2 linked regions of the Skermanella sp. TT6 genome follow. The protein of the gene in region 1 binds, or shares a complex with, the protein of each later gene. Links are inferred from orthologs where the notes say so. Each region holds a gene or a part of one and is shown in the gene's direction. Other genes may lie near its edges. The genes, in order: accB and accD.

Region 1 (11,672 bases):
GCGTCGCCGCCGGCACCGAACCCTGGACGGGCCCGGCGCCGGTGGCCGGCGGTCACTCGGCGTCGGCCTGCTTGGCCGGATCGGCGTCCTGGAACGCGCGAAGCTCCCGGCAGGCGGACACGATCTTCATGATCCGCGGAAAGGGCGACAGGTCGATGTCGGCGCGCTCGGCATTGTAGACCTGGGGCACCAGGCATACGTCCGCCAAGGTCGGCTGGTCGCCGTGGCAGAAGGTGCCGGTCCCGGCGGCCGGCGTCAGGGTCCGCTCCAGGGCCGTCAGTCCCTCGACGACCCAGTGCCTGTACCACTCGTTCTTCGCCTCGTCGGAAGCCTTCATCGGCCCGACCAGGTAGCGCAGGACACGGAGGTTGTTCAGCGGGTGTATGTCGCACGCGATCGCCTGGGCGATGGCGCGTACGCGCGCCCGTTCGATCGGGTGCTTGGGCAGCAGGCTCGGCTCGGGATTGGTTTCTTCCAGGTACTCGATGATGGCGAGCGACTGGGTCAGGACGTGCGGGCCGTCGATCAGCAGGGGAACCATGCCCTGCGGGTTCAGCGCGCCATATTCGGGCGCGGACTGCTCCCCCTTGCGGAGGTGGACGAACCGATGGTCGACTTCAAGCCCTTTCAGATTAAGGGCGATTCGAACCCGGTAGGCCGCCGACGACCGGAAATAACCAAAAAGCTTCATTAACGATACTCCGCTCCTTCGCGGTTGCGGGATGCCGCCCGTCCGCGCATCTGTTAGTATACCGAGTCACCCAGCATCCGCATCTGGCCGCACGGTCGCACCCTTCAATATCACAAGGCCCGACTCCATGCCGAGATCTGCCGACCCCAGCATCGCCGTGTTCGACATCGGCGGTGTTCTCATCGACTGGAACCCCCGATACCTGTACCGCAAGCTGTTCGCGGAAGATACCGCCGCCATGGAGGAATTCCTCGCGACCGTCTGTACGCCCGACTGGAACCTTCAGCAGGACGCCGGGCGGCCTTGGAAGGAGGCGGTCGAGGAACTGAGCGCCCGCCATCCCGAAAAGGCGGAGCTGATCGCGGCTTACGACCTGGAGTGGGACGAGATGGTGCCGGGTCCCATCCCGGACACCGCCGACATCGTGTGGGACCTGAAGCGGCGCGGACAAAAGGTGTACTGCATCACCAACTTCTCGGTGGACAAGCTGGACCGGGCGCGCCGGCGCTTCGACGTGCTGAACGCCTTCGACGGCATCGTCGTTTCGGGCGAGGTGCGCCTGCTGAAGCCCGATCCCGCGATCTACCGCCGCCTGCTGGACGACCACGGCCTGTCGGCGGGTGACACGCTGTTCATCGACGACGTGGAAAAGAACGTCGAGGGCGCCCGGCACGTCGGCATGCACGCGGTCCGCTTCACCGATGCCGGATCCCTGCGCAGGGACCTGGCCCGGTATGGGATGCTCTGAACCGCTCCACGGCTGTCCGGCAAGATGGTTGCGTGTTTCTCAAAAGGCTTAATTATAGGCGGAAGCGCCCCCTTTTCGTCATACCCGGACTTGATCCGGGTATCTCCCTGCATGGCGGCGCTGATGAAGCCTGCAAGCGATGACCGGGTCAAGCCCAGTCATGACGATGAACGAAGGAACGCTCTACCAGAAGAGCAATCCTATGATTGACCCAGCAATCAGCGTGCCAGACGGCCGTGGAACGGTTCCGGCTACTCGCGCGTTCGGGCGATGACAATCCGCCGCATTCTTTGATGCCGACAAAAACATGTATTTCTCATGTATGTTTTTTCGATCAGTCGCGCATTCGAACGGAGGGAAGACCCATGCTGTCAGCGAAAACGGTCCAGGTGGTCAAGGCGACCGTCCCGGCGCTCAAGGACAAGGGGCTGGATATCACCCGCAGGATGTACCAGATCCTGTTCCGGAACGAGGAGATCAGGGATCTCTTCAACCAGTCCCACCATGGCGAGACCGGATCGCAGCCCAGGTCGCTGGCACTGGCCGTGCTGGCCTACGCCGAGAACATCGATCGGCTGGAGGCGCTTGGCCCGATGGTGGAGCGCATCGCCCAGAAGCATGTGGCCCTGAGCATCCTTCCCGAGCACTATCCCCATGTCGGGACGGCGCTGCTCCAGGCGATCCGCGACGTGCTCGGCCCCGCCGCCACCGACGAGATCATGGACGCCTGGGCGGAAGCCTACGGGTTCCTGGCCGACGTGCTGATCGGCCGCGAACGGGTGATCTACGGCGAACAGGTGGCCCAGCCGGGCGGCTGGACCGGCTACCGCGACTTCGTGATCGACCGCGTCACGACCGAAAGCGACATCATCAAGTCGTTCTACCTGAAGCCCGCCGACGGGGGCGCCCTGATGGCTTTCAAACCCGGTCAGTACCTGACCTTCCGCTTCGACCTGCCGGGCCACGGCTCCGTGGTCCGGAACTACAGCCTGTCCTGCGCTCCCGGGACCGACCATTACCGCATCAGCGTGAAGCGCGAGCCGGCGCCGGCCGGCAATCCCGCAGCCGGGCCGGGCCTGGTTTCCGGTTACCTGCACGACCACGGAGGCCCCGGCACCGTGCTGAAGGTCGCGGCCCCGGCCGGCGACTTCTTCCTGGACGACCCGGTGGCGGAACGCCCGGTGGTCCTGCTGAGCGGCGGCGTCGGCCTGACCCCCATGGTCAGCATGCTCGACAGCATCGTCGCCGCCGGCGCCGGGCGACCGACCCTGTTCGTCCACGGAACCCGATCAGGCGCCCACCATGCCATGAAGGACCATGTCAGGGCGGTCGCCGCCAGCCATCCCGGCGTCAAGGCCGTGACCTTCTATGAGCAGCCCGGCCCGCAGGACGTACCCGGCCGCGACTTCGACCATGCCGGCATGATCACCCCGGAATGGCTGGGCCGGATCGTGCCGCACACGGACGCAGATTTCTATTTCTGCGGTCCCAAGCCCTTCATGAGGCTGCTGGCCCGAACGCTGACCGATCTCGGCGTGGATCGGGACCGCCTGCACTACGAGTTCTTCGGTCCGGCGGACGAACTCTACGCCTGAGCCCGGCGCCGCCGTGCCGTGCCCGGATCCTGTGGCCGGTGCCGTCCCGCGGCACCGGCCTTTGTGCGAGGGATTCGCAACAAGATTACGCCTGGAGGACCTATCGCCTGCCAATTATGTTCATTTTCCGGACTCTTTAAGGCACAATCTTATCCACGACCAATGATTTCATTTGCACCCAGCCCCTCCACGGGGTTCATGATGACGAATGCCGGGATTTAGCGCAAAAGAAACCTGCAGCAGGTGAAACCTTGTCAAAGGAATTTCCCATGACCGCTCACCCTGCCGAGATGGAAGTCGCGACCGCGAACCGGTTGGACCCGAGAACCGATGCCAGGCAGCCCGACGAGGACCTGACCCGCGACCTGCCGGCCGCTCCGGCCCTGATCCTGGAGGATTACCTGCCCTACCGGCTATCGGTGCTGTCCAACACCGTCAGCCGGGCGCTCGCCCGCCTTTACGAGCAGCGATTCGGGCTCACCGTCGCGGAGTGGCGGATCATGGCCGTCCTGGCGCGGTTCGGCCCGCTGTCGGCCAACGCGGTCTGCGACCGCACCGCGATGGACAAGGTGCAGGTCAGCCGGGCCGTCGCCCGCGCCGTGGACGGCGGGCTGGTCGACCGCGGCATCGACTCGGTGGACCGGCGCCGGTCGGTGCTCACCCTGACCGCCAAGGGACGCGGAATCCACGACCAGATCGTGCCCCTGGCGGCGAACCTCCAGACCCATCTGCTGGCATCGCTGACAGCCGAGGAGAACGTCCAGCTCTACGACATGCTGGCCCGACTCCATGCCCGGGCGCGGGAGCTGCACGGCCCCCAGGACGAGGAGTAAGGGGAAGCCCCGGATGCAGCCGCATGCGGGGCGCTGAACGGCGCATGCGGGCGCGCGGCCGTCGTCGCGGCTTTTCCGCCACAGGTCGGCCGGGATACTTCGAAATCGTGGTGATTTCGCCGCAGGCCGGCCGCAGGCACCCCGCGGCCATTGCCGAAGGATCGACAAGTGCTATAAACGCGCCAACGCAACCGCAGCCGGAAAGCCGCTTCCCTTGGCGATCGAGCCCTCAGTCCTGATCCTCAACGGCCCAAACCTGAACATGCTCGGCGTCCGTGAGCCGGCCATCTACGGGACGGAGACCCTCGACGACATCGAGGCGCTGTGCCTGGAGCATGCCGAGTCGCTGAACATCGCGATCGATTTCCGGCAGTCCAACATCGAAGGCGAGTTGGTCTCCTGGATCCAGCAGGCCCGCGGCGAGCATGACGGCATCATCCTGAACGCGGCGGCCTACACGCACACCTCGGTCGCGATCATGGACGCCCTCTCGGTCACCGAGCTTCCGGTTGTCGAGGTGCATCTGAGCAATGTTTTCCGGCGCGAGGCCTTCCGCCACCACTCCTATGTGTCGCCTGTCGCGAAGGGTGTCATCTGCGGCTTCGGCGCGCATGGCTATCTCCTCGCGCTGGACGCGTTGGCGCGGCTGATCGATGCCGACATGAATGACGGGAACTGACATGGCGACTTTCGACATCGATGGTGAACTGGTCCGCAAGCTCGCGGGCCTGCTGGACGAAACGGGGCTGACCGAGATCGAGTTCGCCGAAGGCGAGAAGCGCATCCGGGTCACCAAGGGCGGCGGCACGCCGGCGTTCTTCTCCCATGCCCCGGCCGGCACCGCTCCCGCCCCCGCGGCGGCTGCGGCCCCGACATCGGCTCCGGCCGCCCTCGGCGTGTCGAGCCACCCCGGGGCGCTGACCTCGCCGATGGTCGGCACCGCCTATACCTCGCCGGAGCCGGGTGCCGCTCCGTTCGTGCGCGTCGGCGACACGGTCAAGGCCGGCCAGACCGTGCTGATCATCGAGGCGATGAAGGTGATGAACCCGATCAAGGCCCCGAAGGCCGGGACGATCGCCCAGGTTCTCGTCGAGGATGCCCAGCCGGTCGAGTTCGGCGAAGTCCTCCTGATCATCGAATAAGGGACCATCCCGTTGTTCGAAAAGGTTCTGATCGCCAACCGAGGCGAAATCGCGCTCCGCATCCACCGCGCCTGCCGCGAGATGGGGATCCAGACCGTCGCCGTCCATTCCACGGCCGACGCCGACGCCATGCATGTGCGGCTCGCCGACGAGGCGGTCTGCATCGGTCCGGCATCGGCCCGCGAGAGCTACCTGAACATCCCGGCGATCCTGACGGCCGCGACCATCACCGGCGCCGATGCCATCCATCCCGGCATCGGCTTCATGTCCGAGAACGCCCAGTTCGCCCGGATGGTGGAGGAGCACGGCTTCACCTTCATCGGCCCGACGCCCGAGCATATCCGCATCATGGGCGACAAGGTCACCGCCAAGAAGACGGTGCTGGAACTGGGGCTTCCGGTGGTGCCCGGCTCGTCCGGCCCGGTCGACACGCTGGAGGAGGCGGTCGAGGTCGCCGAGCGCACCGGCTATCCGGTGCTGATCAAGGCGGCGGCCGGCGGCGGCGGCAAGGGCATGAAGGTGGCCTATTCGGCCGACCAGCTGAGGGAGGCCTACCAGCTCGCCCGCGGCGAGGCGCGCGCCGCCTTCGGCAACGACCAGGTCTACATGGAGCGGTACCTGTCCCGGCCGCGCCATATCGAGATCCAGCTCCTGGGCGACATGCACGGCAACGCCGTCCATTTCGGCGAGCGTGACTGCTCGGTCCAGCGGCGGCACCAGAAGGTGATCGAGGAAGCGCCCTCGCCGGCGCTGAACGCGACCCAGCGGGCCTTCATCGGCGACCTCGCCGCCCGCACCACCGCGCAGCTCGGATACCGCGGCGTCGGCACCATGGAGTTCCTGTTCGAGGACGGCGAGTTCTACTTCATCGAGATGAACACCCGCCTGCAGGTCGAGCACACGATCACCGAGATGATCACCGGCATCGACCTGGTCCGCGAGCAGATCCGCATCGCGACCGGCGCGCCGCTGGGCTACGCCCAGGACGACATCCGCTTCCACGGCCACGCGATCGAATGCCGCGTGAACGCCGAGCACCCGGAGACCTTCGTCCCCTCCCCCGGCCGGATCGACGGCTACCATGCGCCGGGCGGGCTCGGCGTGCGGGTGGACAGCGCGCTCTACGACGGCTATCGCGTGCCGCCGCACTATGACAGCCTGATCGCCAAGCTCGTGGTCCACGGCACCACGCGCAACGAATGCATGATGCGCCTGCGCCGCGCGCTGGAGGAGTTCGTGATCGGCGGCGTCGACACCAGCCTGCCGCTGCACCGCCGGATCATCGCCGAGACCAACTTCATCAACGGCGACTACGACATCCACTGGCTGGAACAGCTGATGAAGCTGAAATAGGCGTCGGCCGGAGTGCTGCCCATGGGGAGGGTGCGCGTCGCGCGCGCCTCGGGCGGCGGGGCGCCGCCCCTCCGCACATCTACTCCGCGGCCTGGGCGGCCGGTTCGAACAGGACGCGGAGGCGGTCCATGGTGACCTTCTCCGGCGCGTATTCGGCCAGCGCGCCGGCCTCGACCTTCGCCTCGATCCCGTCCAGGGTCTCGTCGATCCGGTCGAACGGCAGGCCGAACAGGTCGAAGATCGAGTAGCGCCACCACTGCAGGCGGACCAGCCGCTCGACGGTCGCCTCGGGAAAACGCATGCGCTTCACCGTGGCCGGGGTTCCGGCCACGATGGAATAGGCCGGCACGTCCTTGACCACCACGGACCTGCCGGCGACGATCGCGCCGTCGCCGATGGTGACTCCCGCCTTGATGAACACCCCCTGCCCGATCCAGACGTCGTTGCCGATCGTGGTGATCTTGCAGGCGTCCTTGAACGGCACGCGCTGGCGCCGGATCTCGTCCACCCGGTCCGGGGCGCAGAAACGGGCCCAGTCGTGCAGGTCCGCGACATGGGTGACGCGCGAGCTGGTCAGCCAATCGACCGGATGCTCGTTCGACCCGATCATGACTTCCGGCGCGATCGAGCAGTATCGCCCGACCCGCACGTTGCCGATCTTGCCCCCGGCGATCGAGCAGAAGGCGCCGACCTGGACGACCGTCTTCGATGCGATGTGCGCCTGGACCATGGTCGGCGGCTCGAAGAACGAGGTCTGGTTGAGCGCCAGGACGCCGCGGGTCTGAGGCAGCTTCAATCCCAGAGTCGCCAGACGAGCGGCGGGGTTCGTCCCGAAGTCGACAGTCGCAAAACTCATGATATCGCCTCAAATCCAATGCATATGTGAATTACCTCCTCGATTATGGAAGTCTTCAGCTTTACAAAGAGTTTATGGGCGCATGCAGCCGAGTATACTCCCGGCTGCTCCGTTATGCCCGGGCCGTACTGACCGGCCGGGCGATGATTGCTGCCGGCAGCTCGATCGCGATGGTCGTTCCCTCTCCCACGACGCTTGCGATCCGCAATGTGCCGTCGTGCAGGTCCACGAGGGCCTGGACCAGCGGCATCCCCAGCCCGGTGCCGCCGTACCGGCGCGACAGGACCGGCTCGGCCTGCCAGAACGGCTCGCAAACGCGCGGCAGGTTGACCGGGTCGATCCCGATGCCGGTGTCCGCCACGGTGAGGACGACCCGGTCGCCGACGGGTGCCGCATCCACCGTCACGACGCCGCCCTCCGGCGTGAACTTCAGCGCGTTGGAAAGGACGTTCAGCAGGATCTGCCGGACGGCGCGCGGATCGGCCCTCAGGGCCGGGCAGCCGGCCTCGATGCCGACGGTCAGGGTCAGCTTGCGCTCGCGGGCCGTCGCGGACATCTGGCGGACGCAAGCCTCCAGCATGTGCCGGACGTCGAGGATCTCCGGGTAGATGGCGTGCCGTCCGGCGTCGATCTCGGTCAGGTGGAGCAGATCGTTGATGATCTGGAGCAGCTGGTTGCCGCTCCCGTGGATCTCGCGCGCGTAGTCGCCCAGCATCGCTCCCCTGGCCACCGACGCGGGATCGTCGCGGATCAGCTCGGAGAAGCCGATGATCGCGTTCAGCGGCGTGCGCAGTTCGTGGCTCATGGTCGACAGGAACTGGGACTTGGCCCGGCTCCCCTCCTCCGCGCGGATCAGGGCGCCGCGCAGTTCGTCGGCATAGCGCGCCCGCTCGCGCAGCGACGCGTCGAACGCCTTGAGGAACTGGTTGGTCCTGCCGACCAGCAGCCCGATCTCGTCGGCGTCGTGGCCGGGCGGAACCTCGACGAGGTGGCTGCCGGGCGACTGGGCGTCGATCCGGGTGAAGTCCTTGCTGATCGCCAGGATCGGCTTGGTCACCATGATATGGAACATGGCGGTCAGCAGCAGCCCCAGCAGCAGGTTGCGGAACAGGCCGCTGATCAGCGTGGAGCGCGCCCGCTCCAGGAAGGCCGTCGCGACGATGTGGCTGTCGACGGCGACGTAGAGCTTGCCGATCTCCAGCCGCGGCCGGTTCACCGGCTCGTAATAGAGCGGCACGGTGATGTCGAGCGACGTTCCGAACAGCCATTCCGAGAAGAGCCTAAGCCGGGACTCCACCAGGGGACGCTCGCGCACCGCGAGCTTGGCGCCGAACTCGTCCTGGATCCGCGCCTGGAAGATCGGCTGGTAGCTCAGCAGGCCCTTCAGGACATCGGAGGCCAGGGACGAGTCCAGATCGTAGGCGGCCTTCGCCGCGGCCTCCTCGATGATCCGGGTGACCTCCTCCAACGTGCGGCCCTGCACCTCCCGCTCTCGGTGGGCATCGTCCACCAGATCGAGCCCGCTGGCGACGATTCCCAGGAGGAGCGCGATGATGACCGTGTTGCGGGCCTGCCGGAAGGAAAGCCGGTCGAAGAGGCGAGCCATCATCCCCACATGTCCGCAGCCGGTCCGGATGAGCCGTCCGTCCCGGCGGGACTCCGGGACGCTGGCGCCGCCCGGGTCCTGCTGCCGGAAATCGACCCCAACGGTATCGGGCAGTTGATCCCAATTAAGTTAAGCTAAAGTTTATCATATTCACCCGACTGCCCGGGCGTTCAGGCGTCGAGGCTGCGGGATTCGTTCAGGAGCTGGTTCAGCCGTTCCTTCAGGTGCTTCACCTGGGTGGAGACCACCACGGCGCTGTTGTCGAGCACCAGCGCCAGCCCGCGCGTCTCGCTGGCATCCTCGGAAACCGCGGTGATCCGCTGGGATACCTCGCCGGTTCCGTTCGCGGCCGATGTCGCGTTGCGGCTGATCGTCTCGGTGGCGCTGCCTTGGTCGGTGACCGACCCGGCGATCCGTTCGGCGATCGCGTCGATCCGGCTGATCACCTCCTGGACTTCGTGGATATGGAAGATGACGGTCTCGGCGGCGCCCTGGACCGCGACGATCTGGCCGCTGATCCGATCGGTCGCCTGCCCCGTCTGCGTCGCCAGGACCTTCACCTCGCTGGCGACCACGGCGAATCCCTTGCCCGCCTCGCCGGCGCGCGCCGCCTCGATCGTGGCGTTCAGGGCCAGCAAATTGGTCTGGCTGGCGATGCCGGTGATCAGCTTGGCCGCATCCCCGATGTTGCGCGCGGCGTCGGCCAGCTTCGCCACGACCTGCCGTGTCTGCTCGCCCTGCCCGACCGCCCGCTTCACGATGTCCATGACCTCGGCGACCTGGGTTCCGATCGCCCGGGACGACGTCGCCAGTTCCTCGGTCGAGAGGGCGACGGTCTGCACGTTGGCCGTCGCGTCGCGTGCCGCCTCCGCCACGCCGGCCGACTGCTCGCCCGTGCGCCGCGCCGCGGCGCTCAGCCGCTCCGCGAGTTCGGCGATGCCGGCGGCCTGCTCGATCACCGCCGTGACGGTCGACTGGACCTCCGACTCCAATGCGCTCGCGAGGCTGGCGAGGCGGGCGGCGAACTCCTCCTTGCGGCGGCGCTCCTTGATCTCGTCCTCGGCCTTCAGCCGCTCCATTTCCTCCGCGTTGCTCCGGAACACCTCGATGGCCCGCGCCATGGCGCCGATCTCGTCGCGGCGCATCGCCCCCGGCACGATGGAGGACCGGTCGCCGGTCGCCAGACGCTGCATGGCGCATTCGATGGAGCGCAGGGGCCTGGTGATGCTGCGGACCAGCACGAGGCTGAGCAGGAGGAACAGCACGATGATGCCGGCCCCGGCGATCAGCCCCGTCCGGCCGGTCGCGTCGCGGACATGGTCCTTGTCGGTCCGGGCCGCCTCCATCCCGGCGCTCGCGAAGTCGAACAGGCCGGCGAACCGGCCGGGCATCGCGGCCAGGGCGGTGTTGAACGCCGCCACCTCCTGCACCAGCTTGCCCTGGTGCTCCACCAGGGCGGCGAGGTCGGCGCGATAGGCCGTCGCGAGGGTGACCAGCGCCTCCTGGGTCGGCGCGTCGAGGCCCGAGTCCATCATGCCGAACTCGAACTCCCGGAACGCCTTCTTGTGGGCGCCCATCACGCCGACGTCGCCGTACAGCAGGAAGTCCTTCTCGACCACCCGCATGGTCAGCATGCGCACGTAGGTCTGGGCCACCATGCCGATCGGCCATCTGCGCAGTTCGGTCTCGACCGCGCCGACCGAGGCGCGCAGCTTGCCCCGCAGGCCGCTCTCCTCGTCCAGCCCCATGACCTTCAGGGTCTCCTCCACGCCGGCGAACTGCTCCGCCGCGTGGCGCAGGGTCGAGCGCATGGCGTCGACCTGGCCGGCGGCGGTGCCGGTCGCGGGATGGGCGGCGACCCGGTCGAGCAGGCGGTCGACCTCGGCGGCGCGGGTCCGGAAGGCGGCGGCCGCGCGGGAATCACGGTTGGCGATGAAGTCCCGCGCCTGGATCTGGAGATCGGCCACCCGCCGCTCCGCCGAGGCGGCGAGCACCACCAGGTCGCCGAAGGACCCGAGCCTGCCGGTCGCCTGGTTCATGTGCCGGTCCGCCAGCAGGAACATCCCCACCATGACGATGACCGTGGCGAGGGCGACGATCACGAGCAATCCGACGCGCGTGCCGATCCCCAGGCGCGACAGGATGCCGGGCCTGTCGGCGGCATCGGCGGATCCGGACAGAAGAATAGATGCTTCGCACTCTGTCAAACTATCCAGGATGGCCGCATTCGACATGGTGTTCATGATCCCGAAACATGAATGTCACAAAACTGCCCAATTCACGACAGTCTTCAGGCCGGGCCTGCAAGGTGATTATTAGTCTATTACACTGGGACTTTCGGCCTCCGATTCTAAAAAAATCGTTTCGATTTCGGGCATGGCCGATATGTCGCGCCCTATATTGCCGGCCCGCGTGTTCGGGCGAACCGGTCCGCAAGGCGGCCCGCCTCCGGGACCGGCAGCGCCCTCCCCAAGCCCGGCGGCGCCCTATATAGTATCCCGGCGAGTTCGACCCGGAGCGGGAGACGACGACATCATAATGACTGGTTTGACGGCACAGCTTCTGCTGCGGGCCTATGCCGCCGGGATCTTCCCCATGGCGGAGAGCGCGGAATCCGACGAACTCTACTGGTTTGATCCCGAGCAGCGCGGCATCCTGCCGCTCGATGGAATGCATGTCCCGCGCCGCCTGCGCCGGACGGTCCGGAGCGGCCGGTTCGAGGTCCGGATCGACAGCGACTTCGACGGTGTCATCCAGGGCTGCGCGGAGGCGACGCGGGACCGGCCCAAGACCTGGATCAACGGCGAGATCATCCGGCTCTATTCGGTCCTGTACGACCTGGGCTTCG
Region 2 (6,436 bases), 400 kb from region 1 along the record:
TCAGCGGCATGGTCTTCGACCACGCCGCCCGCTTGCGGTCCTACGAAATCGTGGCGGATGCCTTTGGCAATCTCCGCTCCTGACCAAGGCTGACGGCGGGGCCGCCATAGCAATTACGAAAAGCCCCGACCTCCCCTCCATGTCGGGCCCATGGCCCGATAACCGGTCACCCGGGGCGTGGCTGTCGGCTGCCGCTTCGCCATGAAGAAACTGAACGTTCGGAAAGTTTCATTCGCGGCGGATCGGCGCCCCGCGCCGGTGACAACTCTAGCCGACTTACTGGCCCGGTTCCCGGGCCAGGGCTGCTGCCCGCGGTGCCAGACGCTTCGTCGGCACGATGTCCTGGAACAGATCCGGCAACAGCCGGGGAAGGGCGTCATATTGCTCCCGCACCATGAAGCCGCGAGAGAAGGCCTTCCAAGCGGCGTTCAGGACCTCCGGAACGACAAGGTCCGGAGCCAGGCGCGCAGTGCCGCCGGCGATCAGGTCGGCCGCATCGCTTTACCCTTCCTCCTCGACAAACCACTTGAGCGCGACGCTCGCATCGACGATGACCGCGCTCACCGTTCATCCCGTCCTTCGCGCACCAGATCCTCGGCCAACGGCCTGGATCCGGCCGGCGTAAGGGTGCGCAGGTGTGCAAGCTCCGAGAGGACGCGGTCGGGCCTGTAGGCAGCTTCCGCCAGGATGGAGCGCAACTCCTGCTCCAGCGATGTGCCCTTGGTCACCGCCATCCGCTTGAGTCGCTCGACGACCTCGTCCTCGATGTTCCTGATGATGACCTGTGCCATAACCCACCACGAAGAGGTTGATAGCATGCATGCTATCACGGCATCGGCCATTATCGATCATGATGGACGCGAAAGACGGCACTGCGCGCTGGATGACGGCGGAAGCAATCTTCCCGTGACGATGCCTCCGCCGGCCCGGACGCCGGCGGTGCGCGCCGCATGACGGGGACCGGCGCGGCGCCGGCGTGCGCCAGCGCGTCAGTGGACGCTGACGGGCTCCAACTCGTGCTGGCGCACGGCCGCGAAGGCGGCTTCGCGCTCGGGCATCACGGTCAGGGGCGTTCCGTCGGCGGCGTGGATCGCGTAGCCGGTGGAGCCGTCGACGTCGACCACCTTGATATAGGCGAGGTCGTTGACGCCGAATGCCACGAAGTCCTGGCTGGAGATCTGGCGCAAAGAGTTCGGGCTGATATTCATGATCTCAGGTCTTTCTGTAACGAACTGCAACGAAACTGTCCGGCGGGCGCAGCCCGCATTCCCGACTGGAGAAAGCGCGGCCCGCGATCATCTCACAACGGGTCGGGCCCGTGTTCTACCAAGGACAACATGCCGCGGGGCGATTTGTGCTAACGCCCCGTCTCGGGCGTCACGTCGATCGTGCGGGCGGTGGCGCCGTCGTCCGGCCCGCCGGCCGGCTGCTGGATCGCGATGGTCCGCACCTTGGGTTCCGGGATCGGGCGCTTCAGGTCGATGTGCAGCAGCCCGTTGTCCAAGGTGGCGCCGACCACGTCGATCCCCTCCGCCAGGACGAAGCTGCGCTGGAACTGGCGCGCCGCGATGCCGCGGTGAAGATAAATGCGTGACTTGTCGTCGGTCTGGCGGCCCCGGATCACGAGCTGGTTGTCCTCGGTCTGGACGGTCAGGTCGTCCATGGTGAAGCCTGCCACCGCCAGCGTGATGCGCAGGCCGTCCTCGCCGATCTGCTCGATGTTGTAGGGCGGATACCCCTCCGCCGAATTCTTCGAGATCCGGTCGAGCGTCCGCTCGAACTGGTCGAAACCCAGCAGCAGCGGGCTGTTGAACAGGGACAATCGTGTCGTCACGCGGCATCCTCCTCCAGTGAGCGAGTAGCTATGCGGGCCCGGAACCGGCACCCCGGCGGCAGCCCCGGCCGGCGCTGCCTAGATCCCTAGATGGGGAACGGGCCGCCGCCGGGCAAGGCTGCCCTGCGTCGCGCCCTTCTCATGCGTATCTTCCTTTAAAAACAAATGACGCGCGGCTATGGTGGCCGCTCCCGGAAGGCACGAGAGTTATAGCAGTGACATCTCCGACCACCAACAAGCCGACTTCCACCATGTCCGCCGCCCCGGCCGCGTCCGGCGACGGGCAGCCCGGCGACCAGCTGGGTAGCGTGATGCAGCGGCTGAATACCTACCGTTCGGGTCCGGACGAGCACGGGCACTTCGGCATCTATGGCGGACGCTTCGTCGCCGAGACGCTGATGCCCCTGATCCTGGAGGTCGAGCAGGCCTACAACGCCGCCAAGGTCGATCCCGCCTTCAAGGCGGAGCTGCGCCATTACCTGACGCACTATGTCGGCCGGCCCAGCCCGCTGTACCATGCCGAGCGGCTGACCGCCCGGTTCGGCGGCGCCAAGGTCTATTTCAAGCGGGACGAGCTGAACCACACCGGCGCCCACAAGATCAACAACTGCATGGGCCAGATCCTGCTGGCCAGGCGGATGGGCAAGCGCCGCATCATCGCGGAGACCGGGGCCGGCCAGCACGGCGTCGCCACCGCCACGGTCTGCGCCCTGTTCGACCTGCCCTGCACGATCTACATGGGCGAGACCGACATCGAGCGGCAGAAGCCCAACGTCTTCCGGATGAAGCTGCTGGGGGCGGAGGTCAAGCCGGTCAGCTCCGGCTCGCGCACCCTCAAGGACGCCATGAACGAGGCGCTCCGCGACTGGGTGACCAACGTCGAGGACACCTTCTACATCATCGGCACGGTCGCCGGCCCGCACCCCTATCCGGCCATGGTGCGCGACTTCCAGTCCGTCATCGGGGAGGAAGTGCGGGAGCAGATGATGGCCGCCGAGGGACGGCTGCCCGACAGCCTCGTCGCCTGCATCGGCGGCGGCTCCAACGCCATGGGCCTGTTCTACCCGTTCCTGGACGAGCCGACCGTCCGCATGGTCGCGGTCGAGGCCGCCGGCCACGGCATTGAGACCGGCGCCCACGCCGCCTCGCTGACCGGCGGGCGCCCCGGCGTGCTGCACGGCAACCGCACATACCTGCTCCAGAACGAGGACGGCCAGATCACCGAGGGACACTCGATCTCGGCGGGCCTCGACTATCCCGGCATCGGGCCGGAGCACTCCTGGCTGCACGACGTCGGCCGGGTCGAGTATATCTCCGCCACCGACAACGAGGCGCTGGACGCCTTCCAGATGTGCTCGCGCCTGGAAGGCATCATCCCGGCGCTGGAGCCGTCCCACGCGCTGGCCGCCGTCACCAAGCTGGCGCCGACCCTGCCCAAGGATCACCTTCTGGTGATGAACCTGTGCGGCCGGGGCGACAAGGACATCTTCACCGTGGCGGACGCCCTGGGGGTCAAGATATGAGCGCTGCCATCGACCATGGCGACACCGCGGCGGCCATGGCCGCCCAATCCGGCCAAGATCGTTCCGGCCAGGCTCCGTCCAGCCGTGCCGCCGACAGCGGGCGGCTCGCCGCCCGGTTCGAGACCCTGAAGCGCGAGGGGCGCGGCGGGCTGGTGACCTTCGTCAGCGCCGGCGATCCCGACTACGCCACCAGCCTCAGGCTGGTCCAGGGCCTGCCGGGGGCCGGCGCCGACGTGATCGAACTGGGCATGCCCTTCACCGATCCCATGGCCGACGGCCCGTCGATCCAGGCCTCGTCCCTGCGGGCGCTCAAGGCCGGCATGACCCTGCGCGGCACGCTGCGGCTGGTGGAGGAATTCCGCCTGACCGACGCGGAGACGCCGATCATCCTGATGGGCTATTACAATCCCATCTATGCCTACGGCGTCGAGCGCTTCCTGACCGACGCCCGGGCCGCCGGCGTGGACGGCCTGATCGTGGTGGACCTGCCGCCGGAGGAGGACGTAGAGCTGTGTCTGCCGGCGCTGGCCGCCGGCGTCAACTTCATCCGGCTGGCGACGCCCACGACCGACGACCGGCGCCTGCCGGCCGTCCTGGCCAATACCAGCGGCTTCATCTACTACGTCTCGATCGCCGGCATCACCGGCGCCGGCGCCGCCACCGACGAGGCGATCTCCGCCGCCGTCGAACGGCTGCGCCGCCATACCGACCTGCCGGTCGCCGTGGGCTTCGGCATCACCACGCCGGCGGCCGCCGCCTCCGTCGCCCGGCTCGCCGACGCGGCCGTGGTCGGGTCGGCCATCGTCAACCGTATCGCCGCCAACCTGGACGAGAACGGCTCGCCCGCTCCCGGACTGGTCGACGACGTGCTGGCCTTCGTGCGAACCCTGTCCGACGGCGTCCGCGCCGCGCGCGGCTGACCTCGGGGCATCCGCCTCCAGGTACGCTTTCCAGGCAAGCTTCCCAGGGAACGGCCCACAAGCATCCAGCCTCCCGAGCAAACCGCCTCCAAGCATTCAGCCTCCACGAACGGCGAAGACCCCGAACCATGAACTGGCTTACCAATTTCGTCCGCCCCAAGATCCGCGCGCTCTACACCAGGAAGGAAGTGCCGGACAATCTCTGGCACAAGTGCGCCAACTGCGAGGCGATGATCTTCCACCGCGACCTGGAAGAGAACCTCCACGTCTGCCAGCATTGCGGCTTCCACATGCGCCTGGATGCCGACAAGCGCCTGAAGATGCTGTTCGACGACGACGACTACCATGTCATCGAGCTGCCCAAGGTGCCGGTCGATCCGCTGCGCTTCCGCGACCAGAAGCGCTACACCGACCGCTTGAAGGAAGCCCAGGCCAAGTCCGGCAAGAACGACGCGATCCAGGTCGCGCACGGCAGGATGGGCGGCATCCCGACCGTCATCGCAGCCTTCGACTTCGGCTTCATGGGCGGCTCCATGGGGATCGCGGTGGGCGAGGGGCTGCTGGCCGCGGCACGGCTCGCCGTCCTCCAGGAGGCGCCGCTGGTCGTGGTGCCGTCCTCCGGCGGCGCCCGCATGCAGGAAGGCATCCTGTCGCTGATGCAGATGCCGCGCAGCACCATCGCGGTGCAGATGGTGAAGGAGGCGGGGCTTCCCTACATCGTCGTCCTGACCGACCCGACCACCGGCGGCGTCACGGCCTCCTTCGCGATGCTGGGCGACCTGCACATCGCCGAGAAGGGCGCGCAGATCGGCTTCGCCGGCGCCCGCGTGATCGAGGACACCATCCGCGAGACCCTGCCGGAAGGCTTCCAGCGGTCCGAATACCTGATGGAGCACGGCATGGTGGACATGGTCGTCCACCGCAAGGACCTCAGGGCCACGCTGGTCCGGGTGCTCGACCTGCTCGGCCGCCCCGGTCCCTCCGCCGAGATCGTCCCCCTGCCGAAGCCGGAGGCCGAGGCCCCCGCCATGACGGCGAAGGCCGCCCCGACGGAGGCCGAGCCGTTGGAAGCGGTCGAGCTTGAACCGGCGTCCCCGGCGCCGGCGCAACCCCAGAGCGGTGAGACAGTTGAGCCAGCCCCCAACGGCGCCGCAGCCGCCGTCACTCCCGGCGATCGTCCCGAGCGGTGAGCGTGCCGACCCGGTCCTGGACCGGCTGAAGCACCTTCACCCCAAGGTCATCGACCTGTCGCTCGGCCGGACCTTCCGGATGCTGGAGGCCGTCGGCAGCCCGCACCTGCGGCTGCCGCCGGTGGTCCATGTGGCGGGGACCAACGGCAAGGGATCGACCATCGCCTTCCTGCGCGCCTTCCTGGAGGCGGCGGGCCGGCGGGTCCACGTCTATACCTCGCCCCATCTCGTGCGCTTCCACGAACGCATCCGGCTGGCCGGGGACCTGATCGCCGACGACCACCTCGCCGCCATCCTGGAGGAGTGCGAGGCGGCGAACCGGGGCGAGCCGATCACCTATTTCGAGATCACGACCGCCGCCGCCATGCTGGCCTTCTCCCGCGTGCCGGCCGACGTGCTGCTGCTGGAGACCGGGCTGGGCGGCCGGCTCGACAGCACCAACGTGGTCGACCGCCCGGCGGTGACGGCGCTGACCCGCATCTCCTACGACCACATGCAATTCCTGGGGCCGACCCTGTCCGCCATCGCGGGCGAGAAGGCCGGCATCATGAAGCCGGGCGTCCCCGCCGTCGTGGCGCCCCAGCCGGCGGAAGAGGCCATGGCGGTCTTCCGCGCCCGCGCCGCCGCGATCGGCGCCCCGCTCCACGCCGCGGGGGAGGATTGGACGGTCGCGGCCGCCGGCGACGGCTTCCGGTTCGAGGGACCCGGCCGACGCGCCGACCTGCCGCTGCCGGCGCTGCCGGGCGCCCACCAGATCGTCAATGCCGGGGTGGCGCTGGCCTGCCTCGACCATCTGCCCGGCCCCCGGGTGCCCGACGCGGCGGTGGTGCGCGGACTGGCGGAGGTCTCCTGGCCCGGCCGGCTCCAGCGGCTGACCCGCGGCCCCCTGGTGGACCGGCTGCCCCCGGGATGGGAACTGTGGCTGGACGGCGGGCACAACGATTCCGCCGGCGAGGTGCTGGGCGCCCA

Evidence for each region.
Region 2: the proteins of accB (region 1) and accD are in contact, whole or in part, in a solved structure (PDB 8UXZ), measured with the Escherichia coli proteins. The link is inferred for Skermanella sp. TT6 from one-to-one orthologs.

What each region holds. Positions count from the first base shown.
Region 1 is NZ_CP067420.1:4,150,675-4,162,346, forward strand. What follows is about bases 3,556-6,278. They hold accB (acetyl-CoA carboxylase biotin carboxyl carrier protein), read left to right. Parts: upstream 3,556-4,547; coding sequence 4,548-5,009; downstream 5,010-6,278. Other genes in these bases: IGS68_RS19365 (MarR family winged helix-turn-helix transcriptional regulator), read left to right, coding at 3,556-3,867; aroQ (type II 3-dehydroquinate dehydratase), read left to right, coding at 4,082-4,546; accC (acetyl-CoA carboxylase biotin carboxylase subunit), read left to right, coding at 5,022-6,278. Outside these bases: maiA (maleylacetoacetate isomerase), read right to left, coding at 53-691; IGS68_RS19355 (HAD family hydrolase), read left to right, coding at 819-1,439; hmpA (NO-inducible flavohemoprotein), read left to right, coding at 1,805-3,034; more of IGS68_RS19365, read left to right, coding at 3,304-3,555; more of accC, read left to right, coding at 6,279-6,362; IGS68_RS19385 (CatB-related O-acetyltransferase), read right to left, coding at 6,442-7,218; IGS68_RS19390 (sensor histidine kinase), read right to left, coding at 7,331-8,827; IGS68_RS19395 (methyl-accepting chemotaxis protein), read right to left, coding at 8,995-11,058; aat (leucyl/phenylalanyl-tRNA--protein transferase), read left to right, coding at 11,363-11,672. UniProt on the Escherichia coli protein: This protein is a component of the acetyl coenzyme A carboxylase complex; first, biotin carboxylase catalyzes the carboxylation of the carrier protein and then the transcarboxylase transfers the carboxyl group to form malonyl-CoA.
Region 2 is NZ_CP067420.1:4,550,929-4,557,364, reverse strand. What follows is about bases 3,638-6,436. They hold accD (acetyl-CoA carboxylase, carboxyltransferase subunit beta), read left to right. Parts: upstream 3,638-4,405; coding sequence 4,406-5,467; downstream 5,468-6,436. Other genes in these bases: IGS68_RS21215 (bifunctional folylpolyglutamate synthase/dihydrofolate synthase), read left to right, coding at 5,406-6,436; trpA (tryptophan synthase subunit alpha), read left to right, coding at 3,638-4,277. In the rest of the region: IGS68_RS21250 (LLM class flavin-dependent oxidoreductase), read left to right, coding at 1-83; IGS68_RS21245 (FitA-like ribbon-helix-helix domain-containing protein), read right to left, coding at 561-791; IGS68_RS21240 (DUF1150 family protein), read right to left, coding at 990-1,208; IGS68_RS21235 (Hsp20 family protein), read right to left, coding at 1,358-1,834; trpB (tryptophan synthase subunit beta), read left to right, coding at 2,146-3,357; more of trpA, read left to right, coding at 3,354-3,637.